Regions from separate parts of the Bradyrhizobium sp. Kon56 genome, predicted to be linked through region 2. Evidence: riboswitches for the same ligand, from Rfam matches in the RefSeq annotation. Region 2 holds a riboswitch; each other region holds the start of a gene.
What was found. Region 2 has a riboswitch for glycine ahead of gcvT (glycine cleavage system aminomethyltransferase GcvT). Riboswitches for the same ligand answer to the same signal wherever they lie in the genome.
Positions count from the first base shown of each region.

Region 1 (10,106 bases), on a different contig from region 2:
GTTCAGCCACCGAGCGGTAGGTCTTGCAGCCGGCAACCTCGTCCTTACTGGGATGCACGGGCCAGATCTCGCCGGTAAAGCCCATCTTGATCGATTGTGCGACGACGGCTGCCGCCTGCCGACCTCCAAATACGGCAATTGTTTTCGGACACAGAATTCGTTTCAGCCTACGCATTGATCGAGCTCCAAGCGGACACAGGACTGCGCCCCAAATAATCTCGTCCAGGATTTCCGCCGTGCTTGCGTGGGCACTTGACGGCGACGTCGCGCCAAATGCGCACCTTTGGCCGGTGGCCCACCGGGCGTAGCCGCATGGACTGGATCCAGGGAGAGCCCGCACGAGCTGACACGACGTCACCATGGGTCTTGCCATTGGGTAGACCTCCGGGCTGACATTCGACTCCCGAACCGACGCCCCCTTCTTGAGTTGAATGCTCATAACTGAGCCCCCAAACTGGACCAGGGGATGATCGTCGGAATCGCGAGCAATGTTTCTAACATGGTCAGAGTCAGCCTTCGCGCTGGTGCCGCCCTCTGTCTTACAAGCGCGAGCAGATTGCATCGGTTCTCTCCGGCCATAAATCGGCCTACGTGCGGATGATTTGCATCCTCGGCATTCAGCAGCGATCCCCAGCAAGCAGAGAATCGCTTCAACGCGCTCAAGCCGCCTTGCGGGCCTCAGATGGGTCGTCAGGCAGCCAGCAATGTCTCAACCAAATTCACCCAATAGCCGATGCCATAAGGCAAAGCTTCATCGTTGAAATCATATGCCGGGTTGTGCACACCAGCGGTCGGTCCATTTCCAATGAAAATCATAGCGCCTGGCCGGGCCTCGAGCATGTAGGCAAAGTCCTCGGCCCCCAGACGCGGCTTGATGTTCTCGTCCACGGAAGCGGATCCGACGAGACTGCGTGCCGCCCTGATCGCCAGATTGGTCTCCTGGGTATGGTTGAAGGTCACCGGGACGGACCGACGGTATTTAAAGTCGATATCCGCGCCAAATCCGCGCGCTATGCCTTGGGCTGCTGCCATGATCTGGCGCTCGGCGAAGTCTCGCAGGTTAGGAACATGAGTTCTGACAGTCCCAGCCATTTCGACGTGATCAGCAATGATGTTGTAGGCGTTAGCGGCATTCAACTTGGTCACGGAGATTACGAGGGAATCGATTGGATTCGTGTTGCGCGAGACCAAAATCTGTAGGCCGACGATGATCTGTGCCGCAATTACGACTGGATCGATGGTCTCATGCGGCTTGGCCGCATGACCGCCACGCCCCTTCACGACAATGTCAAAATCGTCCTGCGAGGCCATGATCGGCCCATCGCAAATGCTGAACGTGCCGACCTCGGTGCCCGGCGCGTTGTGCATCCCAAAGACTTTAGAGATGCTGAAACGGTCCATGATTCCTTCCCGGACCATTTTTAGGCCGCCAGAGGGAAGTTCGACTTCTTCCGCCGGTTGAAAAATCAGGGCGACGCAGCCCTTGAAATTGCGCGTCTTGGCGAGGTATTTGGCGGCACCCAGCAACATAGCGGTATGACCATCGTGCCCGCACGCGTGCATTTTGCCCGGTACTCTCGAGGACCACGGTTTGTTTGAGGCCTCAAGGATTGGCAGCGCATCCATGTCGGCTCTCAACCCGATTGTGGGACCGTCTCCCCCCTCCCCTTGAATCAATGCAACGATACCGGTTTCAGCTATGCCCGTTTCGATGTGATTGATGCCGAAGGAAGCCAGCTTCTCGGTCACGAACCTCGCCGTGTTATGTACCTGAAAGTCGAGCTCGGGATTCTCGTGAAGATAGCGTCGCCAGGCGGTTACCTCACGCTGCAGATCGCGGAACTGTTCAACGCTATGCATGTCAGACCTTAACTTACGAATCCATTACGATACGGCACCAGTCGTATGCGGCGGTGTCCCCGTGCACCACTCATCAAGCGGCCGCGAGCACTCTCTGCTGCAGGCGCTTGCGTCCTGACTTTTTGGAATGGAGAACGCGGCAAGTGACAATGTAGAAGTGTCATGGCTGGACGTCGCATCTATTGGGCGGGAGCCGTGTCGGCTTCTGCACCCTCGTCGTGAATCACAAATACTCAGCATTCACCGCCGGATTGCTGATATTCGACGCTCTCATGTGGCCATTGGGGTACAGGCGTAACACGCGAATAGGACGTCATGGCCGCTTGAGGCTTACGGCGAGAGCTCTGCATGCTCTTCCTTCCGCCGCGGGCTTTCTGTCTCTTTATTTGGCGACCACCGGTATGGTTCGAGAAGCACGAGAGGTGAGCAATTGCGAGCCAGCTTCGGTCACGACAACGACCTCTTCATGCAGCATCAGCTTCGGTGATCCGTCGAAATACGAAGGATAGGAGGTGCTTGGCTCAATATTAATGATCATGCCTGGCTTCAGTATCGTCTTATCGTCCGGTTGAACGGAAGGTAGCTCCGGCATCCATAAACCCATGGAGTGCCCCATTCGCCCGATGTTCGTGGCTTTACCGCGATTATTTGAGCCATTTAGCACGGCTGACATTGCGCTCCAGACATTACAGATCGGAATGCCAGGTTTAGCGGCGGCAATTCCCGCTTCTGTGGCATCCCAAACGACTTGATAGGCATCCTGGGTGTGCGGATCAGGTGCACCGAACGCAAAGTGTCGGTCGAAGTCGCTCCAATAAAAGTCGAATAGACAGCCCGCATCAATAAACAGCAGGTCTCCATCCGACAGAACTTTGTCGCTCGGGACACCGTAGGGCCGCGTATAGCCCCCGCGGCCAGAGACACCAACGATCTTGCTTGTCTTCTCGACACCGCGACTGAAGCATTCGGTCTCGAACAAGCGACACACCTCTCGTTCCGTCATACCCAGACGGAGCTTTGGTGTCAGATTCTCAAATGCCTCTGAAACAAGCCCGCATACAGTTCGAATTCGGTCGACCTCTAATGGAGACTTGATCATTCGCAATGGAGTGAAAATTGGATCCGCTGCATCGACAAACGTCCGAGGTTTGATCGCATCCGCAACGCGCAAGAAATCTCCCGCAGGGAAGCCAAGTCTACTCTCCGCGCCAAGCTCTATGCCGATTCTGGCGTGCTCTGGCAATAGTTCACGCAACGCTCCGGCAAGTGCTGACACACCCTCATCCTTCGGATTCGGACTAGGCCAGCTCCGGCATTTTTTTACCCAGGTTGTCTCTCTATAAAACTGGTCGATTCCCTCGGGAACGATCGCAACAGCTTCACCAGACGAAAGAATAAGAAGAAATCGCGGCCGAGTCGTCTGCTGCGGCGTCGTGCTAGGCTCACCAACGAGATATCGCAAGTTGTGTTCGGCCGTCACCAGAAGCGCGTCTATAGTATGCTCTTTCATCAAACGCCGCGCCCGCTCGACCCAGCCTTCGTATTCGATCCGGGGAAACGGATCGTACGGAATTGTCTTAATCGAACCAAAACCAATAGCGTTCATCGCTTTTCTCCAGAGAAATACGTCAAGCGCTGGGCGACCGATAGTTTACATGCTGGTCCGACAGCACATGACAGCTTTCGCGGGCTCATTCGATATCCTTTGAAAGAGCCGCCCGCAGTTTCTTGTGAGAGAGCATCGGGACACCGAGTTCCTCTGCAAGCAGGCGAGCAACACCTTTGAAAGGAGCTTTCAGCTTATCGTGGTACACGATGCCTTGAATCCCACCCACGATCGAATGCACGCAAGCTCTTAGATCGACCAAGCGACTTTCCTGGTCATAGCCGCCCGACACTAGCCAATGGTTTGGTAGGACATGACTTGCTGCTATCGGGGGTTCGTCTTGTGCCTGCAATATGGCGCTCGTAAAGCTTGGTTCGAAGTGAACGCCACCGATGCAAAGGACGGAGGTTACCGCTTCGTCCATGCGATCGAACGTTCGCAATAGCGAACGCGCCAGCACCCGAGCGGCACGAGAATTAGTCCAATCTGCTGGCGAGCTTCCGATCTCGATATCGATTGCAGAAGGCCGCAAGTCAGCGAGACGGGTACCAGCATCACCCGCCTTGACGCCCGACCAATGAGTCGCTTCCAGGTAAGTGCGAAAGTCGGCAAGACCCGACGTGACGCGCTCGGCTTCGATGGCTAGAAGAAGGCCCCGAGTAATCCGGGGGTCGACTGCGCTGAAAGTCCCCGTCGCCAGGTCGCCGGTCGTTTGAACCGAGAAGATTGCGTTTTGTGCATTGGCCCCCTCGTGCCAATTCACGATTCCAATAACGTTGGCGTCACCGAAGCGTTCATTCAAGATTGGCGCGTAGCGCCCATAGTCGTTACTTACGACCTCGTTAGTGGGCACGATCGAAATCCTGGCGCCATGCAAGCCAGGAACCTCGAGTACGGAGTGCCCATCGAGCTCTAAACCCGTTCGAACAAGGGTGCATTCGGCCTTGAGGGCATCCAGAACGTGACCCGCAACCGGATCCCTTTCGTGATCGACGCAGAAGACGAAGACGGCATGTCTCACCGCGATTCTCCATCGAGTTCAACGCAGATCGAAAGCGTACGACATCTATCCTCAACTCGGCGCCCGCATCTTTTGGGCTTCATATGAAAACAGCATGCTATTTGAGCTGAGATCGTAGTTCGCAAGGCGCGACCAGGCGCTTGAGAGCCGATCAACCCCGGCCCGAACAGCCTCAGAATGGCGCCACGCGCGAGCTGAGTCTTGTGATCGGCTGGCGTCTTTGGCGAAGCAGCGCCGTGAAATCGCACAACTTGGAGATCGCGGGAGTTGATCGCCGAACTAGCAGAGAACCTCAGTTCGTCGCGCGCCAAGCCAGACTCAATTCTATCGCCAGACGCGAGAAACGTCGACGCCAGAACGCTGCAGAACCCTCGGTCGAGCAGAGCAAGCGAGTCAGGGGTGCAGCCGTCCATTTTGACTCGACGTTGAAAGAGATGCATGCCGCGCACAGCTTTTGGAGAGTCCTACATCACCATGTATTTATTAGAGCTGCCCCACGCTCACATTGTGCGTTTTTTTGTTAAGATCGCAGTTTTGCTGCGTTCTGCAGCAACAGCTTGTTCAAAACCGGTGAGACATCCAGCGGATACGATCGTACATGCTAGGCCACCACAGCGATCTTAGCGGCAAACCAGCTGGTGATCGGACGGTTGGAAGAGCAACATTATCGAGCATCGCCTACGCCGCCGAATCTCGAGCTTCAACGATGCGTCATGGCTTGACATGTAGTGAGTACGTCTGAGACTGTTATCGTGTCTGACGATGGTGTGCGGGAGAGTGCGATGAGCCGACAGGCACATCGCCGCCGACGGAGCAACCCCCCAAGGAAACTCTCAGGCCCAGGACCGCACACCGAGGACGATCTGGAGAGAGGTGCCAGTCGGCACCCACCGAAGGGGACCGTTATCCACTAGGATTGCGGAGAAAGCTCTCAGGTGCACGGACAGATTTGGGGACGGAGTGATGGCGAAAGCCATTTCACCGTTCATTCATCCCTGTCTTGGAGCATACGATGAGCACGATCATCATTATCGGATCCGGTATCACCGGAGTTACAACGGCCTATGCCTTGGCCTGCCGCGGCTATTCGGTCAGTGTCTTTGACCGCCAGCGTTATCCCGCGATGGACACTTCGTTTGCCAATGGCGGTCAATTATCGGCAAGCAATGCCGAAGTCTGGAATAACGCCGCAACGATCGTAAAAGGCTTGAGGTGGATGCTGCGCAAGGACGCACCATTGCTGCTGAACCCAAGTCCCAGTTTTCACAAATATACTTGGCTCGCGGAGTTCGTAGGCCAGATTCGGCATTACCGTCGCAATACGATCGAAACGACAAAGCTGGCGATAGCGGCGCGGCAACATCTGTTTGAGCTTGCCGATCGGGAGAGCATCGCTTTCGACTTGGAGCGGCGAGGAATATTACACGTTTATTCGAGTAAGGCCGACTTCGATACGGCTTCTCGCGTGAATCAGTTGCTGCTCCAGGGCGGATTGGATCGTCGCCCCGTGACGCCCTCCGAAATGCTCGCGATAGAGCCAGCGCTGCGTGATCAGTATTACGGTGGTTTCTTTACCCCATCTGACTCAACGGGCGACATTCACAAGTTCACGCGTGGTCTCGCTGCGGCTTGCGAGCGAAGGGGCGTACGCTTCGTCTTTGGTGCAGAGATCTGCGGCATGCAAGCTGATCGAGACGGTGTGGTCGTACGATGGGAAGGAGGCCCTCTGAAGGAGGAACTTAAAGCTGAAAGAGCGGTGGTCTGCGCTGGGGTCGGCAGCCGACGCATTGCTTCAATGCTGGGGGACAAGATAAACATTTATCCCGTCAAGGGATACTCCATCACGGTCGAGCTCGGGGATGAAACGAGCCAAAAGGCTGCGCCCCGTGTCAGCCTGCTCGACGAGGCCACCAAGATCGTGACCAGCCGGTTAGGAGAAGATCGCTTCCGTGTCGCTGGGACCGCGGAGTTCAACGGCGAGAACCGCGACATCCGCTGGGACCGAATTAAGCCTCTGGTGCGCTGGGTAGAGCGGTCTTTTCCGGATGTGTCCACCGCGCAGGTGGTGCCATGGGCAGGCTTGCGTCCTATGACACCTAGCATGATGCCGAGGGTCGGCCGAGGTAAAAGGCCGAATATCTTCTACAACACCGGTCATGGTCACCTCGGCTGGACATTATCCGCTGTCACAGCTGAGATGGTCGCGGACGTCATTGCAACAGATGATAGTAAAACTCGGCTGAGCCGATCCGTGGCCTCATAGGCGTTTAGCCTTATCCAGCTCGCAAAACTATGCTCCTGGCGGCATCAAAGCCGGGGGCATATCGCTTGACAGCGCCACAGCAGGATCTTGCAGTATTATCCTACGAACACGTTACCCTCACCGGCTTACGACCCGAGAGCTTAATTGCTCAGACGAAGACCTCGATGAGCCACTTGGCGCCGTCGCCTTCAACAGCCTCCATGTGACGCAATCATCATCCGTATAACTGCTTACGGATTAATGCCAGGCAAGAGAGTAGCGGATCTCTGCATGACCGAGCAGAAAAATATCCCCAGCCAACGACCTTGTTGTTATCGACAAAGGGGCCCATCACACTCGAGGGCCGACGTCATACCGGCACCGAACGCCAGCGGATCGACGGCAACTCTTATTTCTATTTCGCCGCTCCCAAGCTGTGATCTTCGCGGTGCGTCGGAGTAGCAGGACCGCGGCCTTTCAAAGATCATTTTGCAAGTCACGCAGCGCATATTTGTTGAAATTGCCGACGGATCGACGATACTGGTGTCGTAATGATGTTTTTCGAAGAGATTTCCCAACTTCGAGACGTTTTTCTGCGCTAGGCACCGACTCGTTGCAGAATTTCCTCTCAAGCCCGGAGCCGGTTATGCAATACGACCGAATCGACGCTCACATCCTCGAGATTGTGCAAAAGAATAACCGTTTGACATCCGAGGCGATTGGCGAACTGGCCGGGCTTTCTGCTACCGCGTGTCAACGCAGACTAAAGAGGCTTCGCTCGGACGGCATCATCGAGGCCGACGTTTCCATCGTCTCGGCGAAGGCGGTAGGGCGACCTATTCAGATGCTTGTGCTGGTGACCTTGGAGCGCGAGCGCTCGGACATAATTGACAGATTCAAAAAGGCTATCAAATCGTCAGTTGAAGTCGTCAATGGGTTTTACGTTACAGGCGATGCTGACTTTGTCTTGTACATTACCGCACGCACCATGGACGACTATGAGCAGTTCACCCGGCGATTCTTCCGTGAGAACCCTGATATCAAAGGCTTCAAGACGATGGTGGTAATGGACCGGGTAAAAGCCGGCTTTGCTATTCCAATCGAGGCTCCATCCGAGGATTGAAGCGTATCTCGCCAAGCGAATCTGCTTGTCCTCGTTTGTCCATCGCCAGATCAGGTAAGCGCACTGCCGCCGGGTACGCTACGAAGCGAGCGCAGACATTTGCGCAAGAGGTGCAATTCCCAACTCCAGCAGCTTCTCACCCAGATTCGCGGCGCTGGTTGTCTATCGCTTGAGCCTTGTGGCGCGAGCGAGCTGACTAACTCGATCGCGGAGGACCTGGCAACCGTTTACCGAACAGAGGGACCTCGCATAGCGCGCTTTTTCATCGCTCAATGCGCGGAAAATGCTGCAAACTGCCATATCGATCTTGTAGTGTATCGGCTAGTGAACCTTTTGCAGATCGGTTTAGCGGGTAGGACGTCCGCCTGCATGCGTTCAATTGTTGCTGCCTTTCCACTCTGACGAGACCATGCGAATCTCAAGAAATCGGCGGCGGTTCATCCGCGGCCCGGCTAACGCAGCAGCTCGCTTCCCACAGCCGGCCACGATAAAATCCACTATTCGGGATCAATACCTATCCCAGAGAATGCAGCCTCTGGCGCCATTAAGTGCGTGCCACATCTGGCCGAAGCCGCTGGCATGTCGCACGGAGTGACTAGGCAAGGGGCGGTGTCGTTGACGCTCACGCTTGCAGGGCAAGAATCAGATTCGCTCGCACCAAGCTGGACAACACCACAGCGAAATCTCGGAGCAAGGTTGGCTCTCTTAAGGCTTTTCGCACACAGATGCGGCACACATCAGACAGGGCCGCTCACCCGTTCAGCAGCCGATTCTCGGAGTCTCTCTTCAATTCATCGGAGGCAACGCAGCAAGCGAGATGACTTATTCTCCCAAGTCTCGGACGTTCAGCGCTGAAGGCATCACTGCGCCGTTCCGCCACATCACTTTCCGGCGTATCTGGCTCGCAAGTCTGCTTACGAATCTGGGCGCCCTGATTCGGAGCGTCGGCGCGGCGTGGGCGATGACTCAGATGACATCGTCCGCCGACAAAGTTGCGCTAGTCCAGACCGCGTTGTTGCTGCCCGTTATGCTGATCTCGATGCCAGCCGGCGCCATTGCTGACATGTATGACCGGCGCATCGTGATGCTCGTCTCTCTCGGCATCTTGCTCGCTGGTGCGACCGCGCTGACGACACTTGCCTGGCGCGGCCTGGTCACGCCGGACCTGTTACTGATACTGTGTTTCGTAATCGGCAGCGGCGTGGCCCTGATGGATCCTGCTTGGCAGTCCTCCGTTAGCGAGCAGGTGCCAGCGGAAGCACTTCCAGCGGCGGTCGCGCTGAACAGCATCAGCTACAATATCGCGCGCAGCCTGGGACCAGCGATCGGCGGCATTGTGGTTGCGACAGCGGGCGCAGTAGCTTCCTTCGCGTTGAACGCGTTGCTATATCTGCCGCTGCTTATTGCGCTATTCTTGTGGAAGCGAATTTCCGAGCCCTCGTATCTTCCCCCCGAAAAGCTAAATCGTGCCATCGTTTCGGGGGTCCGCTATATCGCTAATTCGCCCCCGATCAAAATTGTTCTGATCCGCTCCATGATCACGGGCGTGATCGGCGGCGCAATCATCGCGCTAATGCCGTTAGTCGCGCGCGATCTCCTCCGAGGCGATGCCCAGACGTATGGGATTACGCTCAGCGCGTTTGGCCTTGGCGCGGTGATCGGAGCACTAAACGTACCCGAAGTGCGGAAGCGCATGAGCGGTGAGGCAGCAATCCGCGCCTGCGCACTGTCGATGGGGGGCGCGCTTGCCGCGGTGGCGTTGAGCCGCGAGCTGGTTCTAACATCGGTCGCGCTTGTCCTTGCAGGGGCTGTGTGGATGATGGCGTGGGCCCTTTTCAACATTGGCGTGCAACTGTCGGCACCGCGCTGGGTCGCGGGACGCTCGCTCGCGGCCTACCAGGCAGCAAGCTCGGGCGGGATTGCCGTCGGTAGCTGGGGCTGGGGTCGCCTGACCGATGCCGCCGGCGTCGAAACGGCACTTTTGTTATCCGCCGTCCTGATGTTGATTTCTCCGCTATTGGGGTTCTGGCTTCGCATGCCTCGCATAAACCCACGAAGCGAGGACGCCGAGGCGCTCGCGCATCCTGAGGTTAGGCTTGCGCTAACCGATCGTAGTGGACCGCTTGTGATAGAAATCGAATATCGCGTGGCACAAGAGAATGCGCGGGCCTTTCACAATGTGATGCAAGACGTGCAGCTGTTCCGGAAACGGAATGGCGCGTATGGCTGGTCGATCGCACGTGATATTGCCGAT
Region 1 is NZ_JBVVOU010000036.1:20,940-31,045, forward strand. It holds partial or broken gene AC0L3B_RS33725 (acetate--CoA ligase family protein) at 1-175, opposite strand, end outside; gene AC0L3B_RS33730 (M20 aminoacylase family protein) at 691-1,860, opposite strand; gene AC0L3B_RS33735 (M24 family metallopeptidase) at 2,243-3,466, opposite strand; gene AC0L3B_RS33740 (D-aminoacyl-tRNA deacylase) at 3,552-4,487, opposite strand; glycine riboswitch at 5,248-5,345, shown strand; glycine riboswitch at 5,349-5,436, shown strand; gene AC0L3B_RS33745 (D-amino acid dehydrogenase) at 5,500-6,750, shown strand; gene AC0L3B_RS33750 (Lrp/AsnC family transcriptional regulator) at 7,376-7,852, shown strand; gene AC0L3B_RS33755 (MFS transporter) at 8,670-10,106, shown strand, end outside.
Region 1: linked by a shared signal. The riboswitch ahead of AC0L3B_RS33745 (D-amino acid dehydrogenase) and the one ahead of gcvT (glycine cleavage system aminomethyltransferase GcvT) in region 2 are both predicted to bind glycine.

Region 2 (10,106 bases):
CGCACAGCGCATCCGTCTTTGATGCGCGTCAGGCAGCCAAAATCGCAAAAGAACATATTGCGAACCTAGAACAAATAGGGTACATTGTTTTTATCGCCGCGCCACCTCGCCAATCGTTTGTCCCTCACGCGAATCCTCGTCATAAGGAGCACGACCCGATGTCCACCACTGCCCTGCGTATCGTCGAAGGATCCTCCATGGACAAGAGTAAAGCTCTCGCCGCCGCGCTCTCCCAGATCGAGCGTCAGTTCGGCAAGGGCTCGGTGATGAAGCTTGGCAAGAACGACCGTTCGATGGATGTCGAGGCGGTCTCTTCGGGCTCGTTGGGGCTTGATATCGCGCTCGGGATCGGCGGCCTGCCGAAGGGGCGCGTCGTGGAGATCTACGGGCCGGAATCCTCGGGCAAGACCACGCTGGCGCTGCACACGGTGGCGGAAGGGCAGAAGAAGGGCGGCATCTGCGCCTTCATCGACGCCGAGCACGCGCTCGACCCGGTCTATGCGCGCAAGCTGGGCGTCAATATCGACGAGCTCCTGATCTCCCAGCCGGACACCGGCGAGCAGGCGCTGGAAATCTGCGACACGCTGGTGCGCTCCGGCGCGGTCGACGTGCTGGTGATCGATTCGGTCGCGGCGCTGGTGCCGAAGGCCGAGCTCGAGGGCGAGATGGGCGATGCGCTGCCGGGTCTGCAGGCGCGTCTGATGAGCCAGGCGCTGCGCAAGCTGACGGCGTCCATCAACAAGTCCAATACGATGGTGATCTTCATCAACCAGATCCGCATGAAGATCGGCGTGATGTACGGCTCGCCGGAAACCACCACCGGCGGCAACGCGCTGAAATTCTATGCTTCCGTCCGCCTCGACATCCGCCGCATCGGCGCGATCAAGGAGCGTGACGAAGTGGTCGGCAACACCACGCGCGTCAAGGTCGTCAAGAACAAGCTGGCGCCGCCGTTCAAGCAGGTCGAGTTCGACATCATGTACGGCGAGGGCGTCTCCAAGATGGGCGAGATCCTCGATCTCGGCGTCAAAGCCGGCATCGTCGAAAAATCCGGCGCCTGGTTCTCCTACGACAGCCAGCGTCTTGGCCAGGGCCGCGAGAATTCGAAAGCGTTCCTGAAGGCCAACCCCGACATCACCGCCAAGATCGAGACCTCGATCCGCCAGAACTCCGGCCTGATCGCCGAGCAGATTCTCGCCGGCAGCCCCGAGCGTGACGCCGACGGCGAGGAGCCGGCGGACGAGTAAGCTTCAGCAGTAAAGTTTTTCGCGAGGAGCGGGCGCTGAGGACGTTGAGTTGCCGACGTCTTCGGCGCCTGTTTCGTTTAGGATCGGTCGTGCTCGGGGGGCGCGATGAAGCGGTTGATCTTGACCAGTTCGTCCGGGAGCGAGCTCGCACGATCGGGGTTGGCGGAGCTTGTCATCTCATCCTCGTTTCACTTTGGTTGGGGACCGCTGCCCTCACCCGAGAAGCTCGCAGCCTATTTCGCGGCGCGTTCGGCGAATCTCGGGCCGGGTGATCATTGGTCCGATTGGGGCATCCGCTGGCCCAAGGGTATCAAGGACCGCAAAGACTTGTCCCTGGCAGACTTCTGCGAGCGATATGACGTCGTTGAACTTTGGTTCGACCCAGCTCCCCGGGATCAATTGCAGCTCGTCTGCCTGCTGGACCACCTCAGCTCCTGCTCCTCGCTGGTGCCAAAGCTTCGACTTCGACTTGTGTCATCCGAGCTGACGACAGCACACGGTGAGGATCTCGCTGCGTCCGAGCCGCACATCCATGTCGTGCCTGTTAGGGCCCAGGAGTTCGAGACTGCCCGGTTGGCGTGGTCGGCCTACCGTGCGATGACCCCTGAGGCGTGCGTCGATCTCCTTCACCAGGATCTCAGTGCATTGCTGATGCTGCGCCCGGCCTTGCTCGATCTCTTGGCAGAACTGCCGTCGCCTTTCACGGGTCTCGGTGCGACCGAGATGCGATTTCTGGAGCTCCTTGCCAGAGGGTTTGCAAACACGAATGCGTTGTTTCACCTGCGCTCGCAACGGCGCACATATGTGTTCGGAGAATTTGAGTTGGGTTCGTTGCTCGAGGGGCTCGCGCTCGGCCCCAAGCCCGTAGTGGCCGGGTTGGGCGACGAACTGCGCACGATCGATCGCGAAAATTTAAGAGCTCGGCACGAGGTCTATCTCCGCAGCCGGTTGTCGTTGACCGAGTTCGGCAGGGCCGTCCTGGCCCATCAGGAAGATTTCAGTCGCCACAATCCGATCGACCGCTGGTGGGGCGGCACGCACCTGACCAATGATCGGCTGTGGCGTTACGGTAATGTTTTGACGAAGCCTTGAGGCCACGGCATGACGCGGCTCATTGTCACGACCGACTCGTCCATCGCCGGCGCTATTCAACAGGCGGGCCTTGCCGACCTCGTGATTGCCATCGAGCGCCGGCTGGTCTGGGGACCGTTGCCAGCCGATGCAGAGCTGGACGCATTCTTTGCGCCGCGTACGACACAGCCCCGCGGGCTTCACTGGCTCGACGATACGCCGTCCTGGCGTCTCGAGGAATCAGGCGTGAAGGATCGAGGACTGATTGAACTGCTCGCGGAATATGACACGGTCGAGTTTTGGCGAGGGCCGGAGCCAAATGCGCAATTGATCCTGCTCTGGCTGCTCGATCATTGGGGCCGCCAACACGATGCAAATCCCGACTTTGTCGTGCGCTCCCTGTTCTTGGGTGTCAGGGATGTCGACCCACCGCGAAGCGAACTCTACCCGCCGGCTGTTGCGATCACACCTCGTCAACTCAAATCGGCCAAGCGTGCATGGCGGGCCTATCGCGCGCCGACCCCGCAAAGTTGGAGGGATCTCTTCAAGACCAATTTGAGCTGTTTGCCACAACTCGCCCCTCACGTGAGGGCTCTGCTCAACGAACTTCCGCGTCCCGCCTCAGGCCTTGGAGCCACGGAAGCGCGGATACTCCAGCTCATCGCGCGAGGCGGCATGCAGCCTTTCGATGTCTTTCCGGGCCATCAGAAGTGCAACGGGCTGGATGTGTATGGTTATTGGGAAGTTGGAGCGCTGCTTGACGGCCTTGCGCGGTGCGAGAGGCCGGCCGTGTCGGGACTGGATCAAGGTCCGTTTTCGCTAGAGATGCACGACGATTCAAGTCAGTTCGATCGGTACGAGCGGTCGCAATTGACGCTGACCGAGTTCGGAAAGGCGGTGTTGGGAGGCGACCAGGATTTTCGCCGGCACAACCGGATTGATCGCTGGTGGGGCGGCACTCACCTGACCAACGAGCGACTCTGGCGGTGGGACCCCGAGACCCGCTCGTTGGTTGCGCCCTAAATGCGTGTTCCGTGCCGGAGGGTGGGTTAGCGAAGTGTAGCCCACCTCTTCCATTTCGCCAGAGACAGAAGTGGTGGGTTACGCCAGCGACTGCGCTTCGCGCAGCCGGTGGCTAACCCACCCTACAAAACGGTTACTCCGCCGCCTCCGCGTAATCGCTCACCGGCGGGCAGGAGCACACCAGGTTGCGGTCGCCATAGACGTTGTCCACGCGCCCGACCGGGGACCAATATTTGTCGGTTCGTGAGGTGCCCGCGGGGAAGCAACCCTCGGCGCGGGTGTAGGCGCGCTTCCAATCGTCGTCCGCGATGTCATGCACGGTGTGCGGGGCATGACGCAGCGGCGACGCCTCGATCCTGAAGCGGCCAGCCTCGACCTCGGCGATCTCCTTCCGAATGGCGATCATGGCATCGCAGAAACGATCGAGCTCCGCCCTGGATTCCGATTCGGTCGGCTCGATCATCAGCGTGCCCGGCACCGGGAAGCTCATGGTCGGCGCGTGGAAGCCGTAATCGATCAGGCGCTTGGCGATGTCGTCGACGGTGACGCCTGAGGTCGTCTTCAGCGCGCGGGGGTCGACGATGCACTCATGCGCGACGCGGCCTTTCTCGTTCTTGTAGAGCACCGGGAAATGCGCATCGAGCCTTGCAGCCACGTAGTTGGCGTTGAGGATCGCGATCTCGGTGGCGCGCTTGAGGCCTTCGCCGCCCATCATCAGGATGTAGATGTAGGAGATGGTGAGGATCGAAGCCGAGCCGAACGGCGCGGCCGAGACCGGCCCCACAGGCGCTTTCCCATCCGTCGCCGGATGACCGGGCAGGAACGGCTTGAGGTGCGCCTTGACGCCGATCGGGCCCATGCCCGGGCCGCCGCCGCCATGCGGGATGCAGAAGGTCTTGTGCAGGTTGAGATGGCTGACATCGGCGCCGTAATCGCCGGGCCTGCTAAGGCCGACCTGCGCGTTGAGGTTGGCGCCGTCGAGATAGACCTGTCCGCCATGGCCATGCACGATCTCGCAGATCTCGCGGATGTGCTCCTCGAACACGCCATGGGTCGAGGGATAGGTGATCATGACCGCGGCGAGGTCGTTCGAATACTTCTCGGCCTTGGCGCGGAGATCATTGACGTCGACGTCGCCGTTCTTCTCGCAGGCGACCACCACCACGTCCATGCCGACCATCGCGGCCGAGGCCGGGTTGGTGCCGTGCGCGGAGGAGGGGATCAGGCAGATCTTGCGATGCGTCTCGCCACGCGCCGCGTGATAGCCGCGGATCGCGAGCAGCCCGGCATATTCGCCTTGCGCGCCCGAGTTCGGCTGCAGCGAGATCGCGTCATAGCCGGTGATGTCGCACAGCCATTTTTCCAGCCGCGCGAACAGCGCGTAGTAGCCCTTCGCCTGCTCAGGCGGGGCGAACGGATGCAGGCTGCCGAATTCCGGCCAGGTCAGCGGCATCATCTCGGTGGTCGCGTTCAGCTTCATGGTGCACGAGCCGAGCGGGATCATCGCGCGGTCGAGCGCGAGGTCGCGGTCGCTGAGCTTGCGCATGTAGCGCAGCATCTCGGTTTCCGAGCGATGCGCGTGGAAGACGGGGTGGGTGAGGAAAGAGGTCGCACGCTTGAGCGTCTCCGGCAGCGCCTCGCGCGTGGTGGCGTCGATCTCGGCGTATGCAAGCTGCCCGCCGAAGGCGCGCCAGACTGCTTCCACCGTTGCGGGCGTGGTGGTCTCGTCGAGCGCGATCCGCAATGCAGTTTCGCCAGCGCCGAGATTGATCTTCTCGGCCGCCGCGCGCGCCACGACTTCGGTACGCTTCGCCCCTGCATCCACGCTGAGCGTGTCGAAGAAACTGTCGGACTGCAGCGCAAAGCCGAGCTTGCGCAGGCCGGCCGCCAGCACCGCGGCGCGGCGATGCACATTGCGCGCGATCTGCGAAAGGCCTTCGGGGCCGTGATAGACTGCATACATCGAGGCGATCACGGCGAGCAGCACCTGCGCGGTGCAGATGTTGGAGGTCGCCTTCTCGCGGCGGATGTGCTGCTCGCGGGTCTGCAGCGCGAGACGGTAGGCCGGCATTCCGCGCGAATCCACGGAGAGGCCGACGATGCGGCCGGGCAGCGAGCGCTTGAGCGCATCGCGCACCGCCATATAGGCCGCGTGCGGCCCGCCATAACCCATCGGCACGCCAAAACGTTGCGCCGAGCCGATGGCGATGTCCGCGCCGAGCTCGCCGGGCGAGGCGAGCAGTGTCAGCGCCAGCAGATCGGCGGCGATGATCGCGAGTGCGCCCTTGGCCTTCAGGCTGGCGATCGCGGGCCTGAGGTCGCGCACAGCGCCTGAACTGCCCGGGTATTGCAGCAGTGCACCAAGCACGTCGGTCTTGTCGAGATCGGTGAGGGGATCGCCCACGACCAGGGTCCAGCCCAGCGGCTCCGCGCGGGTGCGCATCACGGCGAGCGTCTGCGGATGCACGTCCTTGTCGACGAAGAAGGCCTTTGCTTCGACCCGTGAGTGCCGCTCCGCGAGCGCCATCGCTTCGGCGGCAGCGGTAGCCTCGTCGAGCAGCGAGGCGTTGGCGACGTCGAGCCCGGTGAGGTCGCAGATCATGGTCTGGAAGTTGAGCAGCGCCTCGAGCCGGCCCTGGCTGATTTCAGGCTGGTAGGGCGTGTAGGCCGTGTACCAGGCCGGGTTCTCCAAAATGTTGCGCTGGATTACCGCGGGCAGGATCGTGCCGGAATAGCCTTGGCCGATCAGCGAGGTGAAGACCTGGTTCTGGGCGGCGAGTTCGCCCATATGCGCGATCGCTTCGGTCTCGCTGAGCGGCTTGCCGAGATCGAGTGGGACGGCCTGCCGGATCGAGGCCGGCAGCGTCTGCGCCATCAGCGTATCGACGCTGTTCGCGCCGACGGCCTCGAGCATCGCGGTGACGTCGCGCGCGGAGGGGCCGATGTGGCGGCGAACGAAGCTGGTGGTGTCGCCGTTGGATTTGCGGTGCGCGGTCATCATGGGTCCTCGCTTCAGATGTTCTTGTCGCCGTCATGCCCCGCGAAGGCGGGGCATCCAGTAAACGCAGCCGCTTCGGCTAGGGCCGATTGGCCGCGGCGTACTGGATCGTCCGCCTTCGCGGACGATGACACCGAATATGAGGTCAGAGTTCGCATCATCTCACGCCGTGTGGGCCTTGTAGGCGGCTTCGTCCATCAGACCGCCGAGCTCGCTCTTGTCGGCAATCTTGATCTTGAAGAACCAGGCCGCGCCTTGCGCATCCGAGTTCACCAGTGCGGGCTCGGCGGCGAGCGCGGCGTTGGTCTCGAGCACTTCGCCCGTCACCGGCGCGTAGACGTCCGATGCGGCCTTCACCGATTCCACGACCGCGGCGGGTTCGGCCTTCTTCAGCGTGCGGCCGAGCTTGGGCAATTCGACGAACACGACGTCGCCAAGCTGCGATTGCGCGTAGTCGGTGATGCCGACGGTGGCGACATCGCCGTCGATCGCGAGCCATTCGTGGTCGGAGGTGTACAGCGTCGTGGTCATTTTCTCGGTCCTCAGCGTTTGTAGGTGTTTTTCACGAAGGGCATGGCGGCGATTTGCACGGCCAGGCGCTGGCCGCGCACCTCGGCGAAGAGTTTTGTGTCGATCGCGCTCGATGCGGTGGGCACATAGCCCATCGCGACCGGCGCATTCAGGCTCGGGCTGAAACCGCCCGAGGTGACCTTTCCGATCGGCTCGGCGGAGGTCGCATCCGCAAACAGCAGCGCGCCTTCGCGCACCGGCGCGCGGCCCTCGGTGCGCAGGCCGACGCGGCGGCGGGATGCGCCATGGTCGAAATGGGCGAGAATCTTTGCCGCGCCGGGGAAGCCCCCGGCACGCGCGCCGCCGGTGCGGCGGCTCTTCTGCACCGACCATTCCAGTGCGGCCTCGACCGGCGTGGTCGCGGTGTCGATGTCGTGGCCGTAAAGACAAAGCCCGGCCTCGAGCCGCAGGCTGTCACGGGCGCCGAGCCCGATCGGCATGACGTCAGGATTGTCCAGCAGGGCCTTGGCGAGCCGTTCGGCATCGCCGGCAGGAACCGAAATCTCGAAGCCGTCCTCGCCGGTATAGCCGGAGCGCGAGACGAAGCAGTCGAGGCCGGCGACCTTGTGCGGACCGGAATCCATGAATTTCATGGCGGGTGCTTCTGCACACAATTTCGTCAGCGCCGATTCCGCCTTCGGCCCCTGCAGCGCGATCAGCGCGCGGTCGGCAAGCGAATCGATCATGCAGTCGTCCGAGAGATTCGCGCGCAGATGCGCCTCGTCCTCGGCCTTGCAGGCGGCGTTGACGACCAGGAAGAGGTGATCGCCGAAATTGGCGACCATCAGATCGTCCAGAATCCCGCCCTCGGCATTGGTGAACTGGGCGTAGCGCTGCCGGCCCGGCGCGATCGCCAAGATATCCTGCGGCACCAGTCCTTCCAGCGCGCGGGCGGCGTCCTCGACCTTGCCGGATTTCGGCCTGAGTGCGATCTGGCCCATGTGGGAGACATCGAACAGGCCGGCTGCGTTGCGGGTATGAAGGTGTTCCTTCAGGACTCCGGCCGGATATTGCACGGGCATGTCATAGCCCGCGAACGGCACCATCTTGCCGCCGAGCGAGACATGCAGGTCGTAAAGGGGGGTGCGTTTCAGGGAGTCTTTGTCGTCGCGCGCAAGCATCGGGGGGCCCTCGGCGGTTCCCCGGGAACGATTTCCCGTGGACACCAGTCGAAGCCCCATCTGTCGCTGTGCCTGAGAGTATTATCCCGTCGGCGGACGCTGTCCGAACCTACCCTTTAAAAGGTCTTGGCCCGTCGGCGCCTCTTTCCAGATGCTGTCAAAGCCACGCGGTCCTTTTGCCTGAGAGTTTCCGGGGCGGTTGCTCCTTCGGCGCCGGCTACCAGTGCCGGTCTCTCCCGACGTGGCCGTACGATACAGATAGGTAAAGACCACAGGCCGGCCAAGCCTGTCAACGCGGCATCGGCGGCTTTCCAACGGATTACGCGACTGCGGCAACGCCTTGATCTGGCTGCACAGTTTCTGGACAGCCAAGCTGGCCTTGTCTAAAAGCGCATTGGCCCGCAGATATCAGCCCAAACTTGCGGTTTGGGTGGCTGGAAGGCGGGTGCAAGCACACCCGATTGGATGAACATGAGCGGCGTCAACGAGATCAGGTCGACCTTTCTGAATTTCTTTGCCGAGAACGGCCACGAGATCGTGTCGTCCTCGCCATTGGTGCCGCGCAACGATCCGACGTTGATGTTCACCAATGCCGGCATGGTGCAGTTCAAGAACGTCTTCACCGGCGTCGAGAAGCGGCCCTATCAGCGCGCCACCACCTCGCAGAAATGCGTGCGCGCCGGCGGCAAGCACAATGACCTCGACAATGTCGGCTACACCGCGCGCCATCTCACCTTCTTCGAGATGCTCGGCAACTTCTCCTTCGGCGACTATTTCAAGGAGCACGCGATCGAGCTGGCCTGGACGCTGATCACGAAGGAATTCGGGCTCAAGAAAGACAAGCTGCTCGTCACGGTCTACCACACCGACGACGAGGCGGCCGGGCTGTGGAAGAAGATCGCGGGCTTCTCCGAGGACCGCATCATCCGCATCCCGACCTCGGACAATTTCTGGGCGATGGGCGACACCGGGCCGTGCGGGCCGTGCTCGGAGATCTTCATCGATCGCGGCGAGCACATCTGGGGCGGGCCTCCGGGCTCGCCTGAGGAGGATGGCGATCGCTTCCTCGAATTCTGGAATCTCGTCTTCATGCAGTACGAGCAGGTGACGAAGGAGGAGCGCGTGGCGCTGCCGCGTCCCTCGATCGACACCGGCATGGGGCTGGAGCGCATGGCCTGCATCATGCAGGGCGTCGACAGCGTGTTCGAGACCGACCTGTTCCGTCATTTGATCGACGCGACGGCGTCTGCTCTCGGAAGCGGACCGGACGAGAAGACCGTGGCCTCGTTCCGCGTCATCGCCGACCATCTGCGTTCGTCGGCCTTCCTCGTCGCCGACGGCGTGCTGCCCTCGAACGAGGGCCGCGGCTATGTGCTGCGCCGGATCATGCGCCGCGCGATGCGCCATGCGCAGCTGCTCGGTGCGCAAGAGCCGCTGATGCATCGCCTGGTCTGGGCGCTGGTGCGCGAGATGGGCCAGGCCTATCCGGATTTGATGCGCGCGGAAAATTTGATCGAGGAAACGCTGCGGCTGGAAGAGACCCGCTTCCGCAAGACGCTGACGCGCGGCCTCGCCATTCTCGACGAGAAGAGCGCGTCCTTGAAGAAGGGCGACATGTTCGACGGCGACGTCGCCTTCACACTGTACGACACCTACGGCTTCCCGCTCGATTTGACGCAGGACGCACTGAAGTCGCGCGGCATCAGCGTCGACCAGGCCTCCTTCACCGATGCGATGGAGCGTCAGAAGGCCAAGGCGCGCGAATCCTGGAAGGGGTCTGGCGAAGCGGCTTCCGAGGCGATCTGGTTCCCGCTGCGTGAGAAGCTGGGCGCAACCGAATTCCTGGGCTACGAGACCGAGAGCGCTGAAGGCGTGGTCACTGCGCTGGTCAAGGACGGCAAGGAAGCCACGAGCCTCAAGGCCGGCGAGCTAGGGGCGATCGTGCTGAACCAGACGCCGTTCTACGCGGAGTCCGGCGGCCAGGTCGGTGACACCGGCGTATTGACCGGCGAGGGCGGCATCAAGTTCCGCGTCACCGACACTCAGAAGAAGCTCGGTGATTTCTTCGTTCACGTC
Region 2 is NZ_JBVVOU010000007.1:64,476-74,581, forward strand. It holds gene recA (recombinase RecA) at 159-1,247, shown strand; gene AC0L3B_RS13410 (hypothetical protein) at 1,353-2,339, shown strand; gene AC0L3B_RS13415 (hypothetical protein) at 2,349-3,341, shown strand; gene gcvP (aminomethyl-transferring glycine dehydrogenase) at 3,475-6,339, opposite strand; gene gcvH (glycine cleavage system protein GcvH) at 6,502-6,870, opposite strand; gene gcvT (glycine cleavage system aminomethyltransferase GcvT) at 6,882-8,030, opposite strand; glycine riboswitch at 8,190-8,279, opposite strand; gene alaS (alanine--tRNA ligase) at 8,502-10,106, shown strand, end outside.

Region 3 (10,106 bases), on a different contig from region 2:
AGGCAATCACCGGTTTATTGAGGCCGCGCAGCTCCTGCAATCCACCAAACCCGCCGACGCCGTAGTCGTTGTTGCCGAGTTCGTCCGTAGCTGCTGCCGATTTGAGATCCCAACCTGCGCAGAAGAATTTGTCACCGGCCGTCTTGACAATCGCGACGCGCAGCTCGGGATCGTCTCGAAACGCCTTGAATGTGTCGCCCATAAGCCGGGACGTTTTGTTATCTATGGCATTGGCCTTCGGCCGATCCAGCGTGACCTCTAGGATTGCGCCTTCGCGGCGGGTGGTGATGACGCCAACCATTCTGATTTTCTCCATTTCCCCAAGCACCAGAGTTTTACTTTTCTCCAAGCACCAGCAGCGCGTCTGCAATCCAGGCGCCCTTGCCTTCTGTACAGACAATCAGCGGGTTAATGTCTAGTTCGTCGATCTCGCGGGAATTCTGCTGAACAAATGTTGCGACGCCTGAAATGGCATCGATGGCTGCCGGTACATCCGCCTTCGGCCGCCCGCGATAGCCTTCCAGCAGCGGATAGAGTTTTAGTCCGCGCAGCGCTGCTGCTATATCGTCGCGTGTTGCCGGCAGCATCAGGGTTACCGTGTCGCGGAACAACTCAACCAGTACGCCGCCGGTGCCCAGCGTCATTACTGTGCCGAACATCGGGTCGCGGACGAAGCCGACGATTAGTTCGGCGATGCCGTCACGCACCATACGTTCGACGTAGAGGCCGGCCCCGAGCGCGAGCAGATCATGCGCGGCGGCACTAACTGACTCGGCGTCGCAGAGATTCAGCCGCACCGCACCAACTTCCGATTTGTGCGCGACGCCTAGCGCCTTCAGTGCTACAGGAACTCCGAGCCCCGTGGATACGATCACTGCCTCTTCCGCATTGCCGGCGCGCTCGCCCTTCGGCACCGGCAGCCCAGCTTTGAGCAGCATTTCCTTGGCTTCGGCCTCCTCAAGTACTAGGCGATCGCCGCCAAGCCTACCTGCAGCCGCGGTGTCGATTGGCTCCGCCCGCGGCCCCGACCACGCGGCGCCAATGAAAGCGCCTGCCTCGGCAGCTTGCATCGCTTCCGAAATCCCTTGTAGAGGTGCTATGCCACGCTCAATGATTCCGGGGATGTACTCTTCAGGCATGTTCTCCGGCAGTGACGAGACAATCGCGCCCCGGGCCTTGTTGGCCTTCAGCGCCGCTTCGAATGCGCGTATATTCGGCCAATAGGTGGTGTTCGAGCAGCGGTCGGGGCGCGGGAAGTCGAGCACCATCATGTTGAGATCAAGGCCACCCGAAACCATTGCCGTGAAGGTTTCGGTCAGCGCCGGCTCGTTGTTCCAGATGAAGGTGTGGTAGTCGAGCGGGTTGGCCACCGCAACCAGCGGCCCAAGCGTCGATTTGACACTGGTGCGGTGCTCGTCGGTCAGGCGGGGAAAATGTACGAGGCGCCCTTCCGCACTGTCCGCCATGACCGACGCTTCGCCACCCGAGCAACTGACCGAGGAGAGGCGGGGGCCAGGCAACGGTCCGGTTACGTGCAAAAGCTTCAGCGCCTCGATGAATGCGGGAATCGATTCGACGCGGGCGATACCAAGCCGCTTCAGGAATGCGCCGGAAGCGACGTCTGAGCCAGCAAGCGAAGCGGTATGCGATAAGGTTGCCTGACGCGCTTGCTCGGAACGGCCGACTTTCATAGCGATGATCGGCTTCTTCAACTCTCTCGCACGCGCCGCAAGCCTTTCGAAACCGGGTACGGAATCGAAGGCCTCGATGTGGAGCCCGAGTGTGGTGACGCGATCGTCCTCAATCAAACCAAGGGCGATCTCGGAGAGACCGATCTGCGCCTGATTGCCGGCGGTCATCAGAAAAGCGATCGGTAAGCCGCGCTTCTGCATCGTCATGCTGATGGCGATGCTTGAAGACTGCGTGATAATAGCGACGCCACGGCTTCCTTCGGCCAGCCTGACGCCACCATGCTGGTCAGGCCACAAAAGTGCACCATCGGCATAGTTGATCAGACCGTAGCAGTTCGGACCAAGCATCGGCATGCCCTTGGCAGCCTTGACCACCTCGCTCTGCAGCCGTTCGCCTTCCTGGTCGTAGGCTCCGACTTCGAGAAAACCGGAAGCATAGCAGACGGCGCCCCCAGCGCCGCGCTCGGCGAGGGCTGAGATCACGTCTACAGTGAGATGCCGGTTCACGCCGACGAAAGCGGCGTCGGGCGCACCGGGCAGATCGGCCACTGAACGGTAGGCCTTTCGGCCGGCAATCTCACCTTTGGTGGGGTGCACCGGCCAGATCTGGCCGCCAAACCCTATCTTAATGGATTGCGCAACAACAGATGCGGCCTGTCGACCTCCGAATACGGCGATAGATTTCGGACGTAGAAGGCGTTCCAACTTATGCATCGATCGGGTCCTAGATTCATATAGCCAAGATCGCGCTGGGGCTCCAACGGCGATCCATCGCCGACTTCTGCGGTGAATTGCGTCAAACAGCAACCCCCCAGAGAGGGCGAGGTCACTGGGATCCTGCGATCAAATTGATCACCGGATTCATATCCAAACTGCTCACGCCCGCAGGACGGTTGCCCAGTGAAGTCTCAACTGGAACACGATGTGCCGGCTTGACGAGTTTACTCACACCGGCGCCTTAATTTTTGCCCTTCAATTCATCGGCTCACTGAGGAGCCCTCCGAGAGCGGCAAGTCGCCTTAAATGAAAGTCTGTGTTCCCAAACGAGGCATCTAACATGGTCACATGCTTGAAATAGTGACCAACGCCGTACTCCATGGTCATGCCGATGCCACCGTGGAGTTGGATCGACTGATGGCCGATCGCCCTCGCCGAGCGCCCGATCTGGACCTTTGCCGCCGAAATGGCGCGCTCGCGTTCGGTCGCCTTGACTTCGCTTGCCATTATTGCGGCATACATTGCCATCGAGCGGGACTGCTCCAGCTCCACAAACATGTCGACCGCCCGATGCTGCAACACCTGGAATGTGCCAATCTTTCTACCGAACTGCTCGCGCGTCTTGAGATATTCGAGAGTGATGGTGTGCATTTTGGCAAAGGAGCCGACGGCTTCTGCGCAAATTGCTGCAATCGCCTCGTCAGCCACTCGCGAAATGACTGGGAAAGCCCTTTCCGGGTCGCCAATGACATTGGCTGCCTCAACGTGCACGTCCTCGAGCTTGATCTCTACCGCGCGCAAACCGTCTTGTGTCGGATAGCCGCGGCGCGAGAGACCCGGCGCATCGGCGTTGACGAGGAACAGGCCGATCCCATCCTCGTCCCGCGTATCCCCGGCTGTTCGCGCGGATATGATGATCTTATCGGCCGAGCCACCGTGGAGAACAAGGGCTTTCGTGCCGTTAAGGATCCATCTGTCTCCGTCCTTTTTCGCCCCCGTCTTAGTGTAGAAAAGGTCGTAGCGCGACTGCGGCTCAGCATAAGCGAAGGCCAATTTCATTCGGCCCTCCGCGATCGCGGGGATAATCTTCGCCTTTTGCGCCTCAGTCGCTCCGTGCCGCAGGATGCCGCCGGCAAGGACAATGGTCGCGAAATAGGGTTCGAGAATCAGCGCCTCGCCGAAGGCCTCCATAACGATCATGGTATCCACCGCGCTGCCGCCGAAGCCGCCATATTCTTGAGCGAAGGGCAACGCAAGAAGCCCGAGTTCGGCATAGCGTGACCACATCGCTTCACTATATCCCCGCTCCTCCGCCTGATAAATGCGGCGGTTCTCGAAGCCGTAACCGTCGAGCAGCAGCCGCGCGACACTTTCTCTGAGAAGCCGCTGCTCCTCCGAAAGATCAAAGTTCAACGTGATATTCTCCTAAACTGGGGCCGCCCAGCGGGCCATCGAGGCATTAGAGGCCGAGGATCGCCTTTGCTATGATGTTCTTCTGAATCTCGTTGGAGCCCGAATAGATCGACGCCGCGCGGCTGCCGAAATATGTGGGCGCGGCCCTCGCGATCCACTCGAGGCCAATCGGTGGCCCGTTGTCACTCTCGAGTTCCTCTTCTGAGAAATAGGGGAGCACATAAGGTCCGGCCACATCCACCAAGAGTTCTGCGGCCGCCTGCTCGATTTCCGAGCCTCGGAGCTTAAGGATGGAGCTTGCAGGGTCCTGCGTGGCCTTCTCCTGCTTCGATGCATTAGTTACCACGCGAAGCTGCGTTAGTTCGAACGCCTTTAGTTGGACCTCGACGGCGGCGGCTTTCTCGCGGAATGTGGCTTGATCGATTAGTCGCTCAGCGCCGACGTGACACTGCGCAGCAAGTCTCTTGGCGCACAGGATACGCTCCTCGGAAATGGCTACGCCGGCGTCTGCGAAGCGTTCGTTGCCGAGAAGAAACTTGGCATAGTCCCACCCCTTATTCTCTTCTCCGACGAGATTCTCAACCGGAACACGGACGTTGTCAAAAAACACCTCGTTAACTTCGTGACCGCCGTCGATTAGCTGTATCGGACGCACACTGACGCCTGGCGTCTTCATGTCGATCAAAAGAAAAGAAATCCCTTGCTGTTTTTTCACATCAGGATCGGTCCTGACCAAGCAAAAGATGCAGTCGGCGTACTGCGCCCACGTGGTCCAGATCTTCTGGCCATTGACGACATAGTGACTGCCATCACGCACTGCTCGTGTCCTGAGTGAAGCGAGATCGGAGCCCGCGCCCGGCTCAGAGAAGCCTTGGCACCACCAGTCCTCAGCGTCGGCAATACGCGGCAGATAGTATTTCTTCTGCGCCTCATTGCCGAAGGTATAGATGACGGGACCAACCAAAGACTCGCCGTATCCGAACTTAAACCGCGCGGGAAGAGCTCGCACCTCTTCTGCGAAAATATACTGCTGCAAGGGAGTCCACCCCGCTCCTCCATATTCTTTAGGCCAAGTCGGGACACCCTTCCGATTGAGGATACGCGCTCCCGCAGCCCTCTCGTCTTTCGACAACCGACGGCCTTCGGCTAATTTGCGTGGTATCTCCGGCAACATGTTTTCACGCAAGTCCTGCCGCACTTCTTCGCGAAAGCGCCGCTCTTCTTCTGTGAATGCGAGATCCATTGAATCTTCCCGTGTCTAACGCTAGTTCGAACTGCCACAATTGTGATTGCGGAGCACTGCCAAACCTTGAAGAAGGTGGGCCTCGATCAGAGACGTTGCATCGAGATCACCCTCAGCATAACGCCCCTCGCGAACTTCATAAGGACGCCCCCGCAGCCCACAACGGCCGACCGCCGCTCCGGATCAGCACCACATGCGACCTTCGCTCGACCGGGAGGACAGCACCTATGACCATGCAGGCATGAACACATTTGAGCCATTTCACCGCTATGCCACGCAAACGACACATCTGAATAAACAGTACCGGTTCTGCATGCAGAAAATAAATAATATAGTGGCTGATAAGCAGAAATCCTGCGTCTCCCCGTCAAGCCTTGAAGCATTACCTCTTCCTATCCAACGGTGATCGAAGAAAGGCGCCAAAGCTCCCTCCCCCACTATCCCCATTCCAGCTCTATTGCTGGTTGGCTTCACAACGCGACTGTCATCTAGCTCTAGTGGCCGATGAGCGCACGGGCGCGCAAGGCGGCGCGGTGCCGAATTCGCATCAGCGAGATCCAGAGCTGTGCATGAAGGACATTGAGTCGGTGAGGATAGCGGGCTCTATGCGTACGCGCTTAGTGCGGCCTAAGCCATGTCCTCGAACGAGGTCACCTCCTGATCGAATACGGAGCAGTATCGAAGAAACGCTCAACGCAGTGCGGCCTCACTGTGTCAACGAAGGGTGCGGCGTCAAAGCGCCTGCGGTCGCTTCGAATGCACCCGACACCGACATGCGAAATTGCCCGATATCAACCAGATTCGGAGCCGCGAATTTCCTTCTATGCTGAGGGCGCCAGAGCCGAAATGCGAAGAGCTCGCCGCCTGGCCGCGTTCCTTTTGTACGAAAGCTTCACGTTTCGGACGGAGAATTTAGACTAGGCGAGATGCCAGATCCGAGGAATGCGGCTCGTTGGGCTTCTAACATCCAACGTGACCAGGTTCAGTGGGCCGGCCGTGCCGATCCTCGACATCTTGATGGAGCACCATGTCCGCGATCCTTTTGTCCCAAAGCAAGAACTTATTCCTTGTCTCAATCCCTCCTATTTCCAATGACTCCGATGAAAGAGCCCTCACCCCCGCTTTCGGCAATCGATCAGCATCACATCGGTCAACGGCGCTACCCTCATGGGGTCGCCTTCATGGATGGGCAGTACCTTCCGATGTCCGAGGCCAAGATCTCTGTGCTCGATTGGGGTCTCCTCCACTCGGACGCGACCTACGAAAACGTGCACGTGTGGAACGGCCGGTTTTTCGGTTGGATCTGCACCTTGACCGATTTCCGGCAGGCGTCGAACGTCTTCGAATGAAGCTGCCCTACAATCGCGAGACAATTGCTTCGATCCCCAAGCAGTGTGTCGCTATTGTCGGGTCATAAATCGGCTTACGTTGAGATGATCTGCACGCGCGGTTCATCGCCGACATTCAGCCGCGATCCCCACCTTGCAGAGAACCGGTTTATCGCGTTTGCGGTAGCTTATGGTTCAGTTGCCAAAAGGAACAACTGGAAAGAGGTTTGCGCGTCGCGATTAGCGAGAGTGTCCGCATCCCGCCGGGTTCAGTCGATCCCACGATCAAGAACTATCATGGGCTTGATCTCGTAAAGGGTCTTTTCGATGCCTACGACGAGACGGCGCTGATCCTAGATACGAACGGGCATATCGCCGAGGGTCCAGGCTTCAACGTGTTGGTAAAGGACGGATCGTTGAGAACGCCGGCTCTTGGCGTGTTACCGGGTATTGCGCGTCGGACCGTGTTCGATCTTTGTGCTGAGATTGGCCTCGCCGCCACTGCTGCTGACATCAGTCGTGACGATATCAAGAAGGCTGACGAGGTGTTCATTACCTCTACTGCCGGCGGCATTGTGCCAGTGACGCGCATCGACGACACGACGATCTCCAAAGGCCAGGTCGGGCCCATCACCCTCCAGCTTACAGATCTTTCTTTGCCAAAGCACGCGGATCCCGCATGGTCGACTGCTATCATTTAACCATGATCGGAAATGAACCATGCGCTCGCAAATTGGTCAGCGACTTCGTGACATCGAAAGCTCCAGAAAGTCGAGCAAGAGATCGCCTCGCCTCAGTCGACGCATATACACCTGCGCGCACTTGGCGAGCGCGAGCTCCTGAACATGTGCGCCAACAATTATCTCGGTCTGGCCAATCACCCGGCCCTGGTGCGAGCCGCGCATACAGGTCTCGAACGGCAGGCTTTGGAATGTTGTCCGTGCGATTCAGTTGCGGAACGCTCTCCGTTCACCGAGCGCTTGAAAACAGGCTTTCCAACTACCTTCGGGGGGAAGATACGATCCTAATCGGGTCGTGCTTCGATGCGAACGCCGGGCTATTTGAAGCCTTGCTCGAAGCTGCCGATGCGGTAATCAGCGACCGCCTGAAATCGAGCGAATTGAAAATCGAGGCAGCGGATCGCCGGACCAGCAGCGAACTTAACCTGCCCGCGCGACGAACAAGAGCGAATCCTGCCGCCATAAGCCAGAGGCGTCGACGCAAGTGGCGTGAAGAGCCCCTCATCGAGCAGAGCGACCGCGTCAGGCGTGCAGGCCTCCATTTTGGCTCGACTTTGAAAGAGATGCATGCCAAGCACAGCTTTGTAGGGTCCTACACCACCGCAGATTTATTAGAGCGTCGCCACGCAAACCTTGTGCGTTCTTTTGAGGATCACGCAGTATTTCTGCGCTGGCTGCCGATAGCTCGCTGGAAACCAATGGGACATCCAGCGAATGCAATCATCAAAAAAGCGAGATCAGCATAGTACTAGGCAACAAACCACCTGCTAAGCTGGGTGGGGAGCTAGGGCAAACATCGAGTTGTCGCTTACGCCGCCGATTTTGGGTCCGACGATTCATCGCGGCTTGACAGGTAGTGAGTACGACTGAGAGTGTTATCGTGTCTGATGATTGTGTGCGGGAGAGCGCGATAAGCCTGCAAAGGCGTATCACCGCCGACGGAGCAACTCCCCAAGGAACTCTCAGGCCCATGACCGCACACCGAGGACGATCTGGAGAGAGGTGTCGGTCAGCCCCCACCGAAGGGGACCGTGATCCACGACGATCGCGGACAAAGCTCTCAGGTGCACGGACAGATTTGGGGACGGAGACATGGCGAAGCCATTCACCGTTCGTTCAATCCTGTCTTGGAGCATACGATGAGCACGATCATCATAATCGGGTCCGGTATCACCGGAGTTACAACTGCCCATGCCCTGGCCCGCCGCGGCTATTCGGTTACAGTCTTTGATCGCCAGCGCTATCCGGCGATGGACACTTCGTTTGCGAACGGCGGCCAATTATCGGCAAGCAATGCGGAGGTCTGGAAATAACGTCGCAACGATCGTAAAAGGCTTGAGGTGGCTGCTGCGCAAAGATGCACCATTGTTGCTGAACCCAAGCCCCAGTTTTCACAGCTATACTTGGCTGGCAGAGTTCGTAAGCCAGATTCGAAACTACCGCCAGCACAACACGATCGAAACGACGAAGCTAGCGATAGCCGCTCGCAAGCATCTTTTTGAGCTAGCCGATCAGGAGAGCATCGATTTCGACTTGGAGCGGCGAGGAATTTTGCACGTTTATTCGAGCAAACCCGAGTTCGATGCGGCCTCTCGCGTGAATCAGTTGCTGCTCAAGGGCGGATTGGATCGCCGTCCCGTGACGCCTTCTGAGATGCTTACAATAGAGCCAGCTCTGCGCGATCAGTATTATGGTGGCTTCTTTACCCCGTCTGACTCAACCGGCGACATTCACAAGTTCACGCGCGGCCTCGCTGCGGCTTGCGAGCGAGGAGGCGTACGCTTCGTCTTTGATGCAGAGGTCTGCGGCATGCGGTCCGACCGAGACGATGTGGTCGTACACTGGAAACGAGGTTCGCAAGGAAGAACTCAATGCCGAACGCGCAGTGGTCTGCGAAGGAGTCGGCAGCCGCCGCATTGCTTCAATGCTGGGGGACAACATACATTTATCCCGTCAAGGGTAAGCGCTCATTTTCCCGCACGTTGGCGGCCCTTGCAACAGCTGATCGCTTTCAGACGGACGGATCGGGTCAGGCTGCGGCGGCGTCGAGGAAGTTGAAGGGCAGGAGATCGTCGATAGCTGCGTTCTCGGGGCGCTGAGGCAGTTCCGTAAGGACGTGGCGCAACCACGCTAACGGCTCAACGCCACAAGCGCGGCAGGTCAGCACTAAGCTTAGACGATGGCGCTGGCCTTGGCTCCGTCGACGGTATCGCTGAACAACCAACTCTTGCTGCCAGTTGCAAAAACCCTGATGTCGCGCTCCAGAAGATTATTGTCGATCGGCATGCTGCCGTCCCCGGTGTAGCGCGTCAGATAATCCCACTGGTTCAGTGTGTAGGACACAGCGTCGCCGAGCTTGCTGTCAGGCAAGACCTTCGGGGCGATTTCAGTGAGCCATACCTTGAGAGCATTGAGGATGGGGACACTATGTTGCTGGCGGAAGCGGCGAATGCATTCGGCCTGTGTTTCACCCTTCTCCGGTATTTCGTCCCGCGCCTGCCTTTCAACCCGGTAGAGCTGTTCGAAGAACCGGAGCGCCTGTTCCGGCGGCCCGCCACCCTTTTTTCTCGCTTTGAGTGCGTCGACGAAGCGCCGCTTGGAATGGGCCATGCATCCAAAGATGGGTGGCCCCCGCCAGTGTAGCCATCGCTCATCAATATCCCGCGGTAATCGCCGAGGAAGCCTGCGGGTGTATCTGGCCGCGGCCCGGCTGATATTCGAGCAGCACGATCGGCTCGTCACTGTCCTCGCCGCTCCGGTAAGCCCACATATTGACGTGCTGGCGGCCTCTCTGTCCATTTCCTTCAGCACCTGGACCGTGGTCTCGTCACCATGGATGAGGGGCTGCGATCTGAGCCGTAGCTTCAGCGCGTCATAGATGCGGGAGAGATGTTTTTCGCTCGAGCCGATCACCCAGTGGCCCAGAGCGCCTCGGCTGACACGAACGCCGGCGCGCTCGAATGCCTGCGCCAGG
Region 3 is NZ_JBVVOU010000062.1:1,939-12,044, reverse strand. It holds gene AC0L3B_RS37155 (carnitinyl-CoA dehydratase) at 1-301, opposite strand, end outside; gene AC0L3B_RS37150 (acetate--CoA ligase family protein) at 336-2,405, opposite strand; gene AC0L3B_RS37145 (acyl-CoA dehydrogenase family protein) at 2,664-3,821, opposite strand; gene AC0L3B_RS37140 (acyl-CoA dehydrogenase family protein) at 3,868-5,064, opposite strand; gene AC0L3B_RS37135 (aminotransferase class IV) at 6,620-7,093, shown strand; gene AC0L3B_RS37130 (hypothetical protein) at 7,324-7,878, shown strand; glycine riboswitch at 8,021-8,119, shown strand; glycine riboswitch at 8,123-8,210, shown strand; partial or broken gene AC0L3B_RS37125 (FAD-dependent oxidoreductase) at 8,272-9,093, shown strand; partial or broken gene tnpC (IS66 family transposase) at 9,162-10,106, opposite strand, start outside.
Region 3: linked by a shared signal. The riboswitch ahead of AC0L3B_RS37125 (FAD-dependent oxidoreductase) and the one ahead of gcvT (glycine cleavage system aminomethyltransferase GcvT) in region 2 are both predicted to bind glycine.